Regions from separate parts of the Arthrobacter sp. Y3224055 genome, predicted to be linked through region 3. Evidence: riboswitches for the same ligand, from Rfam matches in the RefSeq annotation. Region 3 holds a riboswitch; each other region holds the start of a gene.

Region 1 (4,496 bases), on a different contig from region 3:
GAGATCGACGTGCCCACCCGGCCTCCGTGCCCCGCCCCACCCGAGCCTGACCCGACGCCCCCTGGACCGCATCCCGCCCGAGTCCCGCCCGGTGCGCGGCGGCAACTTCGGTGGCAGGATGGTTTCACAGTTGTTTCACGGGGAACGACGGCGGGCTTCGGTGCCGCCGGCGGGTTTCGGAACGGGCGACGGCTCTGGAGAGGAGACCCATGTCAGACACCGGCAGGGAAGCGAAGCGGGCGGCCGGCAGGGCCAAGGACAAGACCGAGGTCGCCGCCAATTCCAAGGCGTTCGAGCGGGTGGCGCGGTTCGGTTACGTGGCCAGCGGCCTGCTGCACGTGCTGATCGGCGCTATCGCGCTCCGGCTCGCCTTCGGCGGAGGCGGCGAGGCGGACCAGACCGGGGCCGCCTCCAGCCTGGCGAAGACTCCGGGCGGGATGTTCCTGCTCTGGGCGGGCATGCTTGCCGCCGCCGCCCTGGCCTTGTGGCAGATCAGCGAGGCGGTGTTCGGCGGCCGCGGCCGGGAGGCAAAGAAGAGGTGGGGCTACCGGGCGAAGTCCGTGGGACTGGCCCTCGCGTACACGGTGGTGGCGGTGTCGTTCGGCAGCTTCGCGCTGGGTTCCGGCGCCGACAGCAGCCGGAGCTCCCAGGACGCCAGCACCAGGCTGATGCAGTGGCCCGGCGGTGCCGTTGTCCTGTTCCTGATTGGCGCCGTCATCATGGGCGCCGGCGTTTTCTACGTGTACAAGGGCCTGAAGAAGAAGTTCCTGGACGACCTCAAACGGCTCCCCGGGGGCAGCACCGGCACCGCCGTGACGTGGACCGGCGTCGTGGGTTATGCGGGCAAGGGGCTGGCACTGTTCGTGCTGGGGCTGCTGCTGGCGGTGGCCGCGGTGCAGCACGACCCGCAGGAGGTCAAGGGGTTGGACGGGGCGCTCAAGGCGCTGCGCGACCAGTCTTTCGGCCCGGCCGCACTCGCCGTCGTCGCCGTTGGCCTGATCTGTTACGGCCTCTACATGGGCGCCCGGGCGCGCTACGCGAAGATGTAGGCACCGGAGAACGACGGCGGTGCGCCTCCCCGTGGGCCAGGCGCACCGCCGTCGTTGTTCAGATGGTTCTGCCGTGGCCTACGCTCGGTGGGCGAGCGCGTTCTGCAGGCGGAAGCCGGCGGCCCGGTGGTTTTCCGGCAGCTTGTCGCCGCGGCCGAAGAGCTTGTTGCGCAGGGTCCCTGGCGCGTACTCCGTGGGGTAGGCGCCCAGCTTCTGCAGCTCCGGCACGACGAATTCCACGATGTCCTCGAACGTGCCCGGGGTAATCGCGTAGGCCAGGTTGAACCCGTCCACGTCGGTCTCGTCGACCCACTCCACGAGCTTGGCGGCCACCTCCGCGCCGGAGCCGACGGTGATCGGGCCGAAACCGCCGACGCCGACCCATTCGGCCAGCTGCCGGATGGTCCACGGCTTGCCGCTATCGCCGGAGGCCTTCTGGAAGGTCTCCACGGAGGACTGGATGGCGTTGGACTTCACGTTTTCGCCGATCACGTCGTCCGGGCCGTAGGTGGACAGGTCCACGCCCATCCAGCCGGAGATCAGCGCCAGCGCCCCGTTGATGTCCGCGTAGGACTTGTAGTCCTCGAATTTGGCTTGCGCGGCGGCGGTGTCCGGTCCGGTCACCACGGTCTGCATGGCGTAGATGCGGACGTCGTAGCGGTGGCGCCCGGCCGCTTCCACGGCGTCGCGGATCTTCTTCACGGATGCGGCCAGCATCTCCTTGGTCGGGCAGGTCACGAACACTGCTTCGGCGTTTTCGGCGGCGAACTCGGTGCCGCGCTTGGAGGCCCCGGCCTGGAAGATGACCGGGGTGCGCTGCGGGCTCGGCTCGGTGATGGCGATGCCGGGAACCTTGAAGTACTTGCCCTCGTGCCGGATCTCGTGGACCTTCGCCGGGTCGGTGAAGACGCCGGTTTCGACGTCCTTGACCACGGCGTCGTCCTCCCACGAGCCCTCGAGCAGCTTGTAGATGACCTCGAGGTATTCGTCCGCGTGGTTGTAGCGCTCGTCGTGCTCCAACTGGTCTTCCTGGCCCATGTTGCGTGCCGCCGAGGGCAGGTAACCGGTGACCACGTTCCAGCCGACCCGCCCGTTGGTCAGGTGGTCCAGCGTGGCCAGGCGGCGGGCGAACGGGTACGGGTGCTCGTAGGCGGTGCCGGCGGTGACGCCGAAGCCGAGGTTCTCGGTCACCGCGGCCATCGCCGAGACCAGCATGAACGGATCGTTCACCGGGACCTGCGTGCCGGCGCGCAGCGTGGTCTCGTTGGAGGATCCGAAGACGTCGTAGGTGCCGAGCACGTCGGCGATGAACAGGCCGTCGAACAGGCCCTTTTCCAGCACCTTGGCCAGGTGGGTCCAGTAGCCGATGGTGTTGTAGTTGGCGGACTTGTCCTGCGGGTGGCGCCACAGTCCGGGCGACTGGTGGCCCACGCAGTTCATGTCGAAGGCGTTGAAACGAATCTGGCGCCGGGGGTTGGGCTGCGGGTTGTTTACGGTCATGTCAGGCTCCTTTTCTGATGAGAAGAGCCCGCGCCGGCCCTCCGTCGGGCATGCGGCTGCCAACGGAAGACCAACGAGAGATCGAGCTTCTCCATCGGTCCTGGCGGTAGCACCTTCCTCAGGGAGGGGGTTGCTGCGGCGTCAACAAGCCAGGTCTCTCGGCCGCTCTGGATGGGTACCCCTCCATTGGACACCCGCGGGCGCCCGGAGGGAAATGTCCTGCGTCACGCGGGGTAAGAATTACGACGCGTTACGCCGGGGCGGAGCCGGCTTTGGCCTGCGGACGCTTCCATCCCGCCACCGCTCCGGCCCCCAGGCAGACAAGAATCAGGACGACGACGGCGATCGCCAGCGGCACACTGTTGCCGACCAGGGTGGGCAGGTTCTGCAGGATCAGGCCCAGGATGGCCAGCAGCCCGAGGAGTCCGAGAGCCGGGGCGACCGAGCGCTTCCAGTCGCGGGCCGGTGCGCCCTGCCGGCGGAAGAAAACCAGCACCGCGATGCTGGTGACCGTCATCAGCACCACCACGCCCAGGGAGGCGAAACCGGCAAACCAGGTGTAGAACTGCACGATGGGGTCCCAGCCGGCCACCACCGCGGCCAGCAGGAACAGGGCCACCACTCCGGTCGAAGCGGCCGAGGCCAGATGTGGCGAGTGGTGCCGGGTGTGCGTGCCGGCCAGCTTGGCGGGGAAAATGCCTTGTCCGGCGATCTGGAAGAAATAGCGTGAGCTGATGTTGTGCAGGGACAGGATGCAGGCGAACAGGCTGCTGGCCAGCAGTACCTGGATGACGTGGCTGCCCGCGGTTCCGAGGTAGAGCGCGGTAGTCTCCGAGAGCAAGGTGCCGGGCGCGTCCGTGGCCTTTTGGACGATGCCCTCGTCGCCCCACACGCTGATCAGCAGCCAGCTGGAGAGCGCGTAGAAGCCGCCCACCACGATGAGGGCTACATAGGTGGCGCGCGGGATCGTCTTGTCCGGGTCCCGTGCCTCGTCGCGAAACACGGCGGTGGCCTCGAAGCCAATGAAACTCAGGATGGCGAACAACAGCGCGATGCCGGGCGCCCCGGACAGCACGGTGGACGGGGTGACGAACCCGGTGGACAGGCCCTCGCGACCGCCGCCGCCAAAAATTACGGCAGCGTCCAAAACCAGCACGATCAGCACCTCGGCGACCAGCAGTACCCCCAGCACCTTGCCGGAGAGCTCGATGTTGCGGTGGCCCAGCCAGGCGACGGCGGCCAGGGCGGCAGCGGCCCATGCCCACCATGGCAGTGCCGGCCCGCCGTAGGCGCGCACCACTTCGTCGACGGCCGGCGCCAGCAGGCCGTAGACGCCGGCTTCCAGCGCGAGGTAGGAGAGCAGGGCCACGAAGGCCGCCCCCAAGCCCGCCCTGCGGCCGAGGCCTTTGTCGACGTAGCTGAAGAACGCGCCGGCCGTTGGCACGTGCGGTGTCATTGTGGTGAAGCCGACGGCAAACAACAGCAGGATGGCCATGGCCAACAGGTAGATGAAGGGAAGGCCAGCGCCGTTGCCGCTGACGATGGCCAGCGGGACGGTTCCGCCGATGACGCCCAGTGGCGACGCGGCGGCCAGCACGATGAGCACGATGCTGGCGACGCCCAGCCGGCCGGAGAGCCGCGGAGCACCGGCATTGGCGGCCGTGGCGGCCTTGGGTGCGGCGAGGGTTGGGTTATTGACGGATACAGACATGGTTTGGCTTCTTCCTAGAGGGCCGCGGAGCGGGTGGCTTGGCTGGCTGGACGGGCGGCGTCGCTCTGTGGCTGACGCGCGGCCTCGGTGTGTGACTGAATGGCGGCGTCGCTCTGTGGCTGACGGGCGGCGTCGGCATTGGCCTCGCCAATCGACCAGACGTACGGGGGCTCGGCGCCGTTGACTTCCCAGTCACCGACGATCCGCGCCTTGTAGATGAACGGGTTGTGGGTCGC
Region 2 (4,496 bases), on a different contig from region 3:
TGCGCAGATCGGCATCCGCATTGGCAGTGCCTACTAGCCCCCGTCGAAGGGACGTCACGGCGCCCGACGCGATGGCCACCTTGATCGCATCCGGTCCGATGCCCGCCCTGCGCAGGTCCTTGACGAGGGCTGCTCCTCCTCTTTTCGCCACCCAGCCGGCGATCATTTCGGGACTCTGCATGTAATCGAGGATGACCGCACCCTTCGGCCGCCACCACTGCCGGCCCGAAATTGTGGACATCGGATGACCAGCAATGAGTAGCGGCCGCCGAAGACCTGCGAACGGACTGCGTCGCGCGCACCGAAGGCTTCGCGGCCCAGTTGAGTGCGCCAGTCCTCCGGCGGGGCGGCGAGAGGCTTCCGGCTCGGCGTGGACCTGCCTAATCCTGCCCCAGGGCGCGCACCAGCGAGTCGAACCGCTCGTTGGCGGCCAGGTCCTCGATCAGGACCGACGCCCCGTCGTGCCCGGCCAGCGGGATCCGCCAGTTCGGGTATTCGTCCGCGGTGCCCGGCTGGTTCTGGGTTCGAAGCTCCCCCACCGCGTCCGTGAGCGCAACGCCCAGCAGCACCGACGGGGTCTGCGTGATGAACGCGTGCAGCGCCTCGACGGTGCGTTGTTCGGCGGCGGGGCCGGCGCCGTCGTCGTGCTGTGGCGCGGCCGGCACCCGCGAGCGCACCGTGGAGAGCACTGCCTCTTGGGCTGCCTGGTCCAAAGCCCGTTCCTCCTCCACGGGCCGGTTCAGCAGGCCCAGCGATTCACGCAACTCCACGTGCTTGCCCGCCAGGTAGCCGGCGGTAGGCGGCAGGTCGTGCGTGGTGACGCTGGTCAGGCAGGATCGGCGGTAGCGCTCGGGTGCGCGGGGGCTGCCGTCCTCGTACTCAAACCACAGGATGGAGGTCCCCAGGATGCCGCGCTCGGCCAGGTAGTCCTGCACGCCCGGCTCGAACACCCCGAGGTCTTCACCAATAACGACGACGCCGGCCCGTTCCGCTTCCAGGGCGAGGATGCCGATCAAGGCCTCGTGATCGTAGTAAACGTAGGCGCCTTCGCCGGGAGGGCTGCCGGCGGGGATCCACCAGAGCCGGAACAGCCCGAGGATATGGTCCACCCGGATGCCACCGGCGTGCCGCAGGATGGTCCGCAGCATGTCCCGGTAGGCAACGTAGCCGGATTCGGCCAGGCGGTGCGGATGCCACGGGGGCTGTGACCAGTCCTGGCCCTGTTGGTTGAACATGTCCGGCGGCGCGCCCACGGAGATGCCGGGGGTCAGCACATCCTGCAACGTCCAGGCGTCGGCGCCGGTGGGATGGACGCCGACGGCGAGATCGTGCACTATCCCGATGTTCATTCCCGCATCGAGGGCGCTGGCCTGCGCCGCCTCGAGCTGCTCGTCGCACAGCCACTGCAGCCATTGATGGAACTCGATGCGGTCCTTCAGCTCGCTGCGCTGCGCTTCGATGAACACGGCATTCGACCACTCCGGTGCCCCGGCCGGAACAGTTTCGGCCATGGCACACCACAGGGCAAAGCGCTCCAGCCCCTCGCCTTCCTGCGCGCGGAAGGCCTCGAACCGCTGCTGGCGTTCCGCGGACCGGGGCACAGCGAAGACCGTTTCCAGCGCCTGCAGCTTGGCCGCAAAGACCGGGTCGCGGTCCAGGATGCCGGCGTCCAGGTTCGCGTCGTGGAAGTTGTTGGCCAGCGGGATGCCGCTGGCTTCGGGCACGTCCTCGACCCGCAGGTACAGCGGATTGACGAACCGGCGCGTGGAGGGCAGGTAGGGCGAGGGCTCCACCGGCGGTTTCGGCTGGGCCGCGTGCAGCGGGTTGATCAGGACGAAGCCCGCGCCCTTTGCGGCAGCCGTCTCGGCGAGGCTGGCCAGGTCATGCAGGTCGCCGATGCCCCAGGAGGACCGCGAGCGCACGGAGTACAGCTGTGCCATCAACCCCCACGTGCGGGGCAGGCGGTCCGCGGTGGTCAGGCGCCGCGGGGTGACCACGAGGGCGCACCGCGCCTCGCTGTCGGTTGGCTCCGGGGCCGCGCCGGTTCCGGGCTCCATCGATTCCGACCGGTCCGGGGCCGCGCCGGTCCCGGCCTGCATCACCTCCGGCATTTCCGGGGCCGCGCCGGTCCCGGCCTCCATCGGCTCGGACCGCTCCACGACCTCCAGCGTGTGCCAGCCCAGCGGGATGTCCGCCGGCACCACCGCCGTGAAACGAACAGGCGGGGCACCTTCCGCATCCTCCGACCCGCCGGCCAGCACCTCGACGTCGCGCCGGGAGCCGTCCTCCAGCAGGATCCGGACCCGCGGACGGACGCCGCGCCGCGCATTGACCGGAACCTCGGTGGCAGTGCCTTGGCGGACGACGACGGCGGGCGGCAGCGTGCGCTGCACCGGTGCCAGTTCAGCGGCCCGGAGGGAAGCCGTCACGTCGTCGTCGGTGGCACAGGGGACGCCCAGCGCGGTGAGGACGGAAACCAGCGTTGCCTCACTGACTGTTTTCTCGCCGCCATCCCAGCCGCGGAAGGTAATGCCAACGCCATGTTTCCCCGCGAGGCGCTGCAGCGCCGAAAGTTCAGCCATAGACCCAATCTACGGTGATCTGTCCGGACCCGGGAACGTTCGTCACGCCGGTACGGCGAATATCGTGGCCCCGACGCGCGGCGAGAACCGCCGTCGTGCCGGGCATTCGCAGGTCGGACAAACAGCGAGGCGTCGTCCGCAATTCCGAACGTCCAAAGCGTTCGCGAGGCCGGGCGGCGAAGGCGAGCACCGCCGTCGTGCCGGGCCGCCGCAAGCCCGGGCAACCGCACGGCGTGCCGCCTCAGGGCCCGGGCGCCCACAGCCCGGACGCAACGCGGCTCAACATTTTTTGGTGCCGCGGCCGTTGGTTGCGAGAATGGACGGGACCATCCCGAGCGGTTGAGAGATCTGGCTCTTTGACACCGCAGCAACCATCCGGACGCCACCGGAAAGGTGCTACCGCCAGAAGCGATGGAGAGAGCGCAAGCAATCTTTGATCCGGACGGTGCCTGCACGGTACCGCCAGGACCGTCATTCCGGGAACCCAAGTTTTGAAGGAGCAACCGCCTGATGGCTGAACGCACATTCGGTTTCCGCACCCGTGCCCTGCACGCCGGCGGCACGCCCGACGCCGAGCACGGTGCCCGGGCCGTACCGATCTACCAGAGCACCTCGTTCGTGTTCAAAGACACCGACGACGCCGCGAACCTCTTCGCGCTGCAGAAGTACGGCAACATCTACTCGCGCATTGGCAACCCGACGGTCGCCGCGTTCGAGGAGCGCATCGCCTCGCTCGAGGGCGGCATCGGCGCGGTGGCCACGTCCTCGGGCATGGCCGCCGAGTTCATCACCTTCGCGGCCTTGGCCGGGGCGGGCGACCACATCGTGGCCTCGTCCAAGCTCTACGGCGGCACCATCACCCAGCTGGACGTGACGCTGCGCCGGTTCGGCGTGGAGACCACGTTCGTCGACTCCAACGACCCGGCCGACTTCGCCGCGGCCATCGGGGAGAACACCAAGGCCGTCTACACCGAGATCGTGGCCAACCCGTCCGGCGACATCGCGGACCTCGCCGGCTTGGCCGCGGTGGCGCACGACGCCGGGCTCCCCCTGGTCGTGGACGCCACCTTGAGCACGCCCTACCTGATCCGCCCGATCGAGCACGGCGCGGACATCGTGATCCACTCCGCCACCAAGTTCCTGGGCGGCCACGGCACCACGCTGGGCGGCGTCGTCGTCGAATCCGGCCGTTTCAACTGGGGCAACGGCAAGTTTCCGCAGATGACCGAGCCGGTGCCCAGCTACGGCAACGTGTCCTGGTGGGGCAACTTCGGCGAGTACGGCTTCCTCACGAAGCTCCGGTCCGAGCAGCTGCGCGACATCGGCCCGTCGCTGTCGGCACAGTCCGCGTTCCAGCTGCTGCAGGGCGTGGAGACGCTGGCGCAGCGGATGGACGAGCACCTGGCCAACGCCCGCACCGTGGCCGAGTGGCTGGAAGCCGACGAGCGCGTCTCCTGGGTCAGCTACGCCGGCCTGCCCGCGCACCCGCACTACGAGCGGGGCCGGAAGTACCTGCCCAAGGGCGTGGGCTCCGTGTTCAGCTTCGGCGTCAAGGGCGGCCGCACCGCAGGCCAGAAGTTCATCGAATCGCTGCAGCTGGCCAGCCACCTGGCCAACATCGGCGACGCCCGCACCCTGGTGCTGCACCCGGGATCGACCACCCACCAGCAGCTCACCGCCGACCAGCTGGTGGCTGCCGGCGTGCCCGAGGACCTGATCCGCATCTCCGTGGGTCTGGAAGACGTGGACGACATTCTCTGGGATTTGGACCAGGCGCTGGCCGCCTCGCAGCAGGCCGGCGCCGAGCACGGTCCCAGCCGCGACCATGAGGACGCCGCGTTCGACAGCTCCGAGTTCGCCTCGCCCAGCTATGCCGGCGAGTCGTGCACGATCCCGGCGGAGCGCTCCCCCCGG
Region 3 (4,496 bases):
GCCAGCGCCGGATCCCCAGCGCGTCGGCCAGCCGCGCCTCGGCCCGGACCGAATCGCGGATCGTGACGAACGGGAAGCGTGAACCCCACGGCGTCCCGTCCGGAGCCGGCGACGAGGGACCGGTGGAGCCGTAGCAGCCGCCAATCATGTTGGCGGCCACGACGAAATAGCGCTCCGTGTCGATCGTGGCACCGGGGCCCACCAGATCGTCCCACCAACCGTCCTCGTCCGAGCAGCCGCGTGCGACGTGCGTGCTGCCGGTCAGGGCATGCTGAATCAGGACGGCGTTGGACGCGTCCGCATTCAAGGTGCCCCAGGTTTCAAAGCCGAGGACCACCTCGGGCAGATAGCCGCCGGCTTCCAACTCCAGCGCACCAACCGGCATCCGGCGCAGGATGCCGTCGGTCGCCTGTTCCACCAGTTCCTGCGGTTGCACTATCGTCACGCTGCGCTCTACCTGCTTGCCTAGTCGTCCGCACCCTTGGCGGCGCGGAAACCGGCCTCCAGGTCGGCGATGATGTCGTTGACGTTCTCGATGCCCACCGACAGGCGGACCAGCCCGTCGGTTACCCCGGCCGCGACCCGCTCCGCGGCCGAGAGCTGGGCGTGGGTGGTCGACGCCGGGTGGATCACCAGCGAGCGCACATCGCCCAGGTTGGCCACGTGCGAGTGCAGTTCAAGGCCGTCCACGAAGCGCTTGCCGGCCTCGATGCCGCCCTTGATTTCGAACGCGACGATGGCGCCGGTCCCCTTCGGGCCGTACTTGCGGCCGCGCTCATACCAGGGGCTGGAGGGCAGGCCGAGGTACGCGACGGAGGCAACGTCGTCGTGCTCTTCCAGGAATTCGGCCACCCTCTGAGCGTTGGCCACATGCCGCTCCACGCGCAGGCTCAGCGTCTCCAGCCCTTGGGCAATCAGGAAGGCATTGAACGGCGAGATGGCGGACCCCAGGTCGCGCAGCAACTGCACCCGGGCCTTGAGGATGTAGGCCAGGTTGGCGCCCAGAGCGCCGTTGACGCCGAGGTCGCGGGCGAAGACCAGCCCGTTGTACGTGTCGTCCGGCGTGTTGAACCCCGGGAACTTTTCGGGGTCGGCGGCGAAATCGAACGTGCCGGCGTCGACGATCACGCCGCCGATCGCCGTCCCGTGGCCGCCGAGGTACTTGGTGGCCGAGTGGAGCACGATGTCGGCCCCCCACTCGATCGGGCGGATCAGGTACGGGGTGGACAAGGTGTTGTCAACGATCAGCGGCACGCCGTTTTCGTGGGCGATGGCGCTGACCGACTCCAGGTCCAGCACGTCCTGGCGCGGGTTGGAGACGACCTCGCCGAAGAACGCCTTGGTGTTCGGCTTGACGGCATCGCGCCACTGCTGCAGGTTGTCCGGATCCTCGACGAAGGTGACCTCGATGCCGAACTTGGGCAGCGTGGTGCGCAGCAGGTTGTAGGTGCCGCCGTACAGGCTGGGGCTGGCCACGATGTGGTCGCCGGCCTCGGCCAGGTTGAGGATGGAGAACGTCGACGCGGCCTGGCCCGAAGCAAGCAGCAGGGCGCCGACGCCGCCCTCCAGGTTGGCGATCCGGGTCTCGACCGCTTCCTGGGTGGGGTTGCCGATCCTGGTGTAGATGGGTGCCAGTTCGGACAGGGCGAACCGGTCGGCCGCGCTCTGCGCGCTGGGGAACACGAACGACGTGGTCTGGTAGATCGGCAGTGCGCGGGCGCCCGTGGCGGCGTCCGGCTCCTGCCCTGCGTGGATCTGACGGGTTTCAAAGGACCAATCGGCGTTGGACATGGTGCAACTCCTTCACTGGAAGGGGCCATCCGGGATCCGGCCGTGCCGGCATGTCTGTCCCGGGTGTGACCCGCGCTTGCGCACCGCCTTATGGCGGCTGCCTGGTCTTCACCCGGGGCACCCCACCGCGGTTGGAGGGTTGCCGGCCAGCAAACCGGGGTTTTGCGCTGGCACTCATGACCTGCCTCCAGTCTCCGCAGACAAGCCGGCGGCCGCAACAATATGACACCTTATGACTGGGCACCGGTCTCCGGACCGCCTGTCCGACCGTCCGCTTCGTCACTGTTGCCGGCGCGTGCCGGGGAGGCGGATTTGCTGTCCGGAACGGCGCGTTCACCACGAGCCGCAAATTGAGTGACTTAGGTCACCCTAAGTCGAGAGCGGGTTCACAAAGTGCCAAGATAATGCCATGCGCTTCGACCATGTTTCTTATGCCGCTGAACCCGACGGTCTGGCTGCCACCTCAGAGCGGATCTCCAAAGCCCTGGGCATCGACGCCGTCAAGGGCGGGGTTCACCCCCGCTTCGGCACCCGCAATATGATCTTCCCCCTCACCGACCACCACTACCTGGAGGTCGTGGAGGTGCTCGACCACCCCGCTTCCGACAAGGCCCCCTTTGGCCAGGCAGTGCGGGCGCGGTCGGAAGCCGGCGGCGGTTGGATGGGCTGGTGCGTGGCGGTCGACGACCTGACCCCGTTCGAAGAACGGCTGGGCCGCCACGCGGTTCCCGGCAACCGCAAGTTCCCGGATGGGCAGGAACTGAGCTGGCAGCAGATCGGGATCAAGGGCCTCATCGCCGACCCGCAGGTGCCCTACATGTTGCGCTGGGATGACGGCACCGAACCGCTGCACCCGTCCAACGCCCGCCCCGCCACGGTCAAGCTGATCGGCCTGACCATCGCCGGCTCTTCCGAGCGGGTGGCGGACTGGCTAGGCACGCCGGTCGACGGCCTGCTGGACGACGTCAAGGTCGCCTGGACGGCACCGAACGGTACGCCGGGCATCCTGTCCGTCCGCTTCGAAACCGCCAACGGAATCGTCGAACTGTAAGTCTTTCGAGAGGATCGACGTCGTCGATCGCCGCAGCGGCGCCCTGATCGCAAGGCCGGGCGCCGCTGCGCTGCCCGGCCGGTTTCACGTGCCGATGCCGATGGCCGGCCCCAGCAGTGTGTAGCCGACGAAACCGGCAATATCCAGCAGCGCGTGCGCCACCACCAGCGGCATCACCCGCTTGGCCTTTGTATAGGCGTAGCCGAAGACCAAACCCATGAGGAAGTTCCCGATGCCCGGCCCGATGCCCTGGTAGAGGTGGTAGGTCCCGCGCAGGGCGGCGCTGACGAAGATCGCGGACCAAATGCCCCAGCCGAACCTCGCGAAGCGGTTGAAGAGATAGCCCACCATGACCACCTCTTCGAGGACCGCATGCCGCAGCGCGGACAGGATCAACACCGGAACCGTCCACCAGTATTCGTCCAGGGCCGCCGGGACAATGGCGGTGGTGATACCCAGGGCCCGGCCGGCGGCATAAACGCCCAGCGTCCCGACACCGATCACCAGCGCGAGCAGGAAGCCCAAGCCGAAGTCCAGCCGGGGCCGGGAAAACGTGAACCCGATCGCCCGGAAGGCCGACCGTCCGGGAACGGTCATCAAAAACAGCACCAAGGCCACCGGCACCAGCGCAAAGACGATGCCGAGCATTTGGTACACGAAATCGAAGAGCTCCCGCTCGTTCAGCACCGGGTTCAGCGTGGTCGTCTGCGAGGCCAGCGGAGCGCGGGTCATTTTTTCCAGCAGGTTCACCACGGCATAGACCGCCGACTGCCCGAGCGAGAGTCCCAGGACGATGAGCACTTCCGCCCGGTAGTACTTGACCGTGCGCGGCGTGCTCGCGGTGGCGACCTTCTGCTTGTCCATAGCCCCCATCTTCCCAAGAGAACCGCGGGCGCAGATACAAGGCGTGGAGTGCTTTCAGAGGGAGACGCAGATCCTCATGGGGTCTCCGGCCTCGCGTTCATCGTCGGAGAGCAGCGGGTCGCGGTGATCGATCTCGCCACCCAAGACGGGAGTCCATTAGAAACCGGCTAGGTGCCAGTAGTGTAATGACCGCCAGGAATCGCGCGGCTAGAAATCAGGTTTCAAGGTTTCCGTCCGATCCATTTTTAGAAGGCTGGCTGCCAGCACATGCACTCCTCTACTGATGTGCACGGCGTCTGTCCACTCTTCCGGGCAATGGCTTCGGCCGTTGTGAGATGGGATGAAGATCATTCCAGCAGGGCAGCGGGCTGCCAGGTGCGCAGCGTCGTGACCGGCGCCACTCGGCATGGGCATCCAGGGGAGCCCGAGGCCATCGAGTGCTGATGCCGTCACGTTCTGTACTGATGCGTTAGCCGGTACGACAGGAGTTTCCGCCGCCCAGTCAAGGAGTGCTTCCACTCCGCTTTCGGCGCTCTGCCGAAGGATTTGATCGGCTACCCTTCTCCGCACACCAGAGAGCCAGATCTGATTGTCGCTGCGGAATTCTGCCATCAGCGTTGTTCGACCCGGAATCACGTTTCCAGAACCTGCTTCAACGAGCAGGTTGCCGCTGGTCGCGACCGCATGGACAGGTGCTTCACAGGCCTCCCGTTCGACGGCCAGGACGGCCTTGGCTGCAGCGACCAATGCATCCCGCCGGTCATCCATGTTACGAGTGCCGGCATGATCC
Region 4 (4,496 bases), on a different contig from region 3:
GCGGCGAGCTCGATCAGGAGTCGGGTGAACTCTTCCCAGTCCAGCCCGTCGCCGCCGATCTCGGACGGGATCCGGGCCGCGCCGAAGCCGGCGTCCTTCAGCCAGCCGATCTGTTCAAACGGCAGCTCGCGGGTGAGCTCGCGGCTCAACGCCCCGGCGGCGATGCGCGCGAAGATCGGACGGTATTTGGCGGCCGCGGCGTCGAAGGCCGTGGTGAGTTTGTCGAGTGTTTCAGTCATGGTGTTCTCCTGAAGGTTCGGCCGTGAGGGCGTCAGGTGGGGCGCCCGGGTTTGGGGCATCGGTGATAGGGCCCCCGGGGGTTGGGGGCATCGGTGATGGCGGGCAGCGGTGGTGGGCCCGTGGATGGCGGGCAGTCATGAGGTGACCCGGGGGTTGCGGGCAGGGTGAGCGGCGTTCTGCTCCGCTCAGGTGTAGAGCGAAATCGGCTGGACGTCGCCGAGCAGGTAGTTGGCGCCGACCTCGACCTTCTTGTAGTCGACCGGGTCGTGCAGGGTGTGCGTGCGGATGTTGCGCCAGAAAATGTCCAGCCCGACCTCGGTTTTCGCGGAGGACGAGCCGGTGGTCTCGAAGATGCGGTTCGCCACGTCCACCCCCACCTCGGTGGACACGACCTTGAGCCGCGCGATCTCGAGCGCGAGGTCCGCCCGGGACTCCGCGCTCAGCTGCGCGCCGGCGGCAATAACAGCGTCGAACCTGGCGTTCGTCCGGTCGGCCAGGGCCTCCACCGCGGCGACCCGCGACACCAGCTCGCCATAGACCCGCTGGGTCAGCGGGTCTTGGGCATAGGTCTCCTGCGCGCTGAGGAACCAGGAGTTCCGGCGCGCCAGCGTGATCCGGCGCCCGCGGTCCAGCGCCCCCTGCGCGATGCCCAGGTAGAGGTTGCCGAAAACCAGCTGGATGTACGGGGTAACCAGCGTGGAGAAAGGCTCCTCCCCCACCTCACCGATGATGTCCGCGGCGGTGACCTGCACGCCGTCGTACTTCACCGAACCACTGGCCGAGAGCCGCTGGCCGAGCGCATCCCAGTCCCCGAGGTATCCGATGCCCGTTCGGTCATGCTCCAGCGCGAGGGCCAGGAACTTGCCCCGCTCGGGTCCGGCCGCGATCACGGCATTGACCAGGATGGCGTCGCCGACGGAAGCGCCGGTGGAGAAGTGCTTGGTGCCGTTCAGCCGGAAGCCGTCGCCGTCGGGAACCAGTTCCAGATTCGGGTCCACCGGGTTCACGGAGTCGCCCCAGGACCAGCGGCCCCGCGCGGAGCGGCTTAGCAGTCGTTCCTGGACCTGCGCATCACCGTAGAACACGACGGCGCCCAGGTTGGCGTAGTGGTAACCGAGTATTTGCGCGATCGACGCGTCCGTGCGGGCCAGGATGCGCACGGCGTGCAGCGCGCTCTCCCAGTGCCCGCCCTCGCCGCCCCAGTCGGCCGGGATAATCAGGTTGAGCAGGCCCGAGTTGCGCAGCAGCTCCACCTCGGCGTGCGGGTCGGCGTTGCGTCGGTCGCGCTCCAGCACGTCCGGGGCCAGCGCGGCGGCAACGCCTTCGGCTACTTGCTGCCATCGGGCCAGTTCCTCGGCGGTAGCCTGTCCGGCCCACGGGGCTCGGCGGGTTTGCGGGTTGTTGGCGGTCACGACGGCGGTCATGTTGGCTCCTCACGGCGGGGCTCCCATCCGGACCCGCGGCGCAGCAACCGTCACGGTTGGGGCGCAGCCCGGAGGGGGCCGTACTTGCCGGGCACGGTGTTGTGCGCGGCCGGATCCTCATCTGGGGCACCCCGCTACGGGAGAGGGTTGCCGCCCAACCAGCCAGAGCTTGTCGTTGGGACTCTTGATCTCGGAGTCGAGTATGCCGGGGCCGATCCGGCGCAGGGAAGCACATGACAGGCCATGACATTCTGCTGCCGTTTGTTACGGAAACCGCTTCTGATGACGACGACGGCCCGTCGCCCCAGCCGGCTCCGGGGGCTGGGGCCGGCAGGCTTCCGCCCGGCTCCACGGGCTGGGGCTGCAGGCTTCCGCCCGGCGCATTGAGCCGTGCGCATTCCTCTGCGCGGCTGTCCCCTACTGGCCTGGTTACGAGGGGACTACCGTGGAGGTGCACTGCCAATATGGCCGGGCCGGGACGGGCACCGTCCGCTGGCCGTCGTACGGGAGGTTCATCATGAAGGCATGGCAATTTGTCGGCACGAAGAAGCCGCTGGAGCTTAATGAGGTTCAGGAACCCCACGCTGGCCCCGGTGAAGTGGTCGTCGACGTCAAGGCGTCGGGGGTCTGTCACTCGGACGTCTCGACGCTCGATGATCCGGGATGGATGGCGCTGTTCCAGCACGGCCTGCCCCGCACCATGGGCCATGAATCCGCCGGCGTTATCAGCGAGGTCGGCGAGGGCATGGACCATTGGAAGATTGGCGACCGCGTAGGCCTCTCTCCGGTGATGTCGGACGGGGACGCATTGGGTTACGGGAAGTGGGATGGAGGCTTCGCCGCCAAGCTTCGCGCGACCGGCGACAATCTCGTCGCCCTGCCCGACGAAGTGCCGTTCGACCTCGGCGCGATGGCGACCGACGCCGGCTTGACCGCCTACCATGCCATGATGGCGGTCGGCGGGGCGAAGAACGGCATGAAGGTCGGTGTCATCGGCCTGGGCGGACTGGGCTACATCGGTGCACGCTGTGCCGCGTTGGTCGGCGCCGAGGTGTACGGCGCCGAGGTCAATCCGGAAACCCAGAAACTGGCCGACGAGATCGGATTGGCTGGCGTCGGCGCCTCGATCGAAGAGTTCAAGGACAAGAACCTGGAGCTGATCGTGGACTACGCCGGCTTCGGCACCACGACCTCGGCCGCCATCGAAACCCTCGCTGAGTTCGGCACCTTGGTTCAGGTGGGCATGGGCCGGTTGGAATCGACCATCAATACCTACCCGATCATCATCAACCAGCTCTCCATCAGGGGCTCAAAGTCCGGTACCAAGGAGGATCTTGCCGGCATCTACGAGCTTATGAAGAGCGGTCAGCTCAAACCACCCATGAACCACATCAAGCATGCCGACATTCCCGGCGCAATCGACAAGCTTCGCGAGGGAGGTGTCGTCGGCCGCTTCATTGCTGTGTACGAGTGATGCGGGGACTCGAGGCGGCCGTCCGAAGGCGGGCCAGGGCTGACCGCAGCCCGTGAGCTGCTGTTATAAACCGAAGCGCGGGGCCTCGATGGCCGGGCAGGTATCCATGACGACGTCCAGCCCGGCCGCCTTGGCCCGTTCCGCGGCGGCTTCGTCGATCACGCCCAGCTGGAGCCACACCGCCTTGGCACCGACTTCGATGGCCTGGTCCACCACCGGGCCGACCTTCTGCGAGTTCACGAAGCAGTCCACCACGTCGATCTCGCCGGGAATGTCCCCGAGCTTTTGGTAACCGGTCAGGCCGAGGACGTCGTCGCCCTGCAGGTTGACGGGGACGACTTCCATGTCCAGCTGGTCCATCAGGTACCGGGAGATGCGCATGGCCACCCGGTGCGGGTTCGTGGACAGGCCGACGACGGCCCAGCGGCCGGGGGTTTCCAGCAGCCGCCGGACGACTTCAGGGTCATTCTGGTGTGCCATGGCTCGACCCTACCCGCGACTCTTCGGCACCGGAACCGCCGCTGGCCCTCTCCCCCTCAGCCGCCCTCATCGAGGAGTCGGCAGGCGCCCTCAAACCGTCGGTTTAAGGGCGCCAGCTGAACAGTCGATGGTTTGGGGCTAGCCGGCCAACCGGGCCGCCGCTGCGTCGGCGTGCTCCGCCACCCAGTTCCCCACCAGTTCCAGCACTTCAGCGTCCACGGGCTCGCGGATCTGCCGCTTGTAGTCGGAGAGGGTCGGAACCTTCGGGTCGCGGCGCAGCAGGTGCGACAGGTCCTCGATCTTCCTCGTGGTTACCGGGCCGGGGATGGTGGCCGCGATGATGTCCAGGTCGGCCGGGTCCACCTGCACGTCCTTGGCGCCCGTGATGGCCAGCACCGGCATGTGCAGGCGCTCCAAGTTCGGAACGGGGTCGAAGTCGAGGAACTCCCGATGCCAGAGCGCGTTGATCTTGCGGCCCTGCATGCGCACCACGTCCTCGGTGGTGAGCCGAAGTTTTTCCACCGACTTCGCCTGCACCTTGACCAGGTCCTGGCGGAAAAGCTTCAGCAGCAATCGCGGGAAGGCGGGCAGCGAGTCGCTGATCTGGGCCGTCTGCCACCTGCCTGTCTCAAAGCCTGTCTGCGCCGAGGCTGAAAGCAGCACAGCCCCATCCACCCGGGTACCGGACTCTGCCGCCACGGCAGCCGCGTGGTAGCTGCCTTCGCTGTGGCCGACCAGGAACACCGGGAGGCCCGCGGCCTTCCGGGCGGCCATCCAGCGGAGGGCGGCCGCGGCGTCGTCGGTGTTCTGACGGAAGCCGGCCGCCCAGAAGGTGCCTTCCGAGTCGCCGGTACCGCGCTTGTCGTAGCGCAGGGAAG

The links. Region 3 has a riboswitch for S-adenosylmethionine ahead of AC5RTY_RS13135 (bifunctional o-acetylhomoserine/o-acetylserine sulfhydrylase). Riboswitches for the same ligand answer to the same signal wherever they lie in the genome.
Region 1: linked by a shared signal. The riboswitch ahead of AC5RTY_RS10695 (LLM class flavin-dependent oxidoreductase) and the one ahead of AC5RTY_RS13135 (bifunctional o-acetylhomoserine/o-acetylserine sulfhydrylase) in region 3 are both predicted to bind S-adenosylmethionine.
Region 2: linked by a shared signal. The riboswitch ahead of AC5RTY_RS10620 (O-acetylhomoserine aminocarboxypropyltransferase/cysteine synthase family protein) and the one ahead of AC5RTY_RS13135 (bifunctional o-acetylhomoserine/o-acetylserine sulfhydrylase) in region 3 are both predicted to bind S-adenosylmethionine.
Region 4: linked by a shared signal. The riboswitch ahead of AC5RTY_RS10680 (acyl-CoA dehydrogenase family protein) and the one ahead of AC5RTY_RS13135 (bifunctional o-acetylhomoserine/o-acetylserine sulfhydrylase) in region 3 are both predicted to bind S-adenosylmethionine.

Annotation. Positions count from the first base shown of each region.
Region 1 covers NZ_JBNHGB010000004.1:23,413-27,908, reverse strand. The annotation lists gene AC5RTY_RS10700 (DUF1206 domain-containing protein) at 210-1,049, shown strand; gene AC5RTY_RS10695 (LLM class flavin-dependent oxidoreductase) at 1,128-2,549, opposite strand; SAM riboswitch class I at 2,638-2,727, opposite strand; gene AC5RTY_RS10690 (APC family permease) at 2,800-4,260, opposite strand; gene AC5RTY_RS10685 (acyl-CoA dehydrogenase family protein) at 4,275-4,496, opposite strand, start outside.
Region 2 covers NZ_JBNHGB010000004.1:5,528-10,023, reverse strand. The annotation lists gene AC5RTY_RS10630 (putative endonuclease domain-containing protein) at 1-241, opposite strand, end outside; gene malQ (4-alpha-glucanotransferase) at 381-2,582, opposite strand; SAM riboswitch class I at 2,906-3,000, shown strand; gene AC5RTY_RS10620 (O-acetylhomoserine aminocarboxypropyltransferase/cysteine synthase family protein) at 3,093-4,496, shown strand, end outside.
Region 3 covers NZ_JBNHGB010000005.1:144,253-148,748, forward strand. The annotation lists gene metX (homoserine O-acetyltransferase MetX) at 1-385, opposite strand, end outside; gene AC5RTY_RS13135 (bifunctional o-acetylhomoserine/o-acetylserine sulfhydrylase) at 466-1,791, opposite strand; SAM riboswitch class IV at 1,859-1,973, opposite strand; gene AC5RTY_RS13140 (VOC family protein) at 2,201-2,842, shown strand; gene AC5RTY_RS13145 (CPBP family intramembrane glutamic endopeptidase) at 2,927-3,706, opposite strand; gene AC5RTY_RS13150 (M20 family metallo-hydrolase) at 3,914-4,496, opposite strand, start outside.
Region 4 covers NZ_JBNHGB010000004.1:18,052-22,547, reverse strand. The annotation lists gene AC5RTY_RS10685 (acyl-CoA dehydrogenase family protein) at 1-239, opposite strand, end outside; gene AC5RTY_RS10680 (acyl-CoA dehydrogenase family protein) at 426-1,664, opposite strand; SAM riboswitch class IV at 1,740-1,854, opposite strand; gene AC5RTY_RS10675 (zinc-binding dehydrogenase) at 2,182-3,138, shown strand; gene AC5RTY_RS10670 (CoA-binding protein) at 3,202-3,618, opposite strand; gene AC5RTY_RS10665 (alpha/beta hydrolase) at 3,757-4,496, opposite strand, start outside.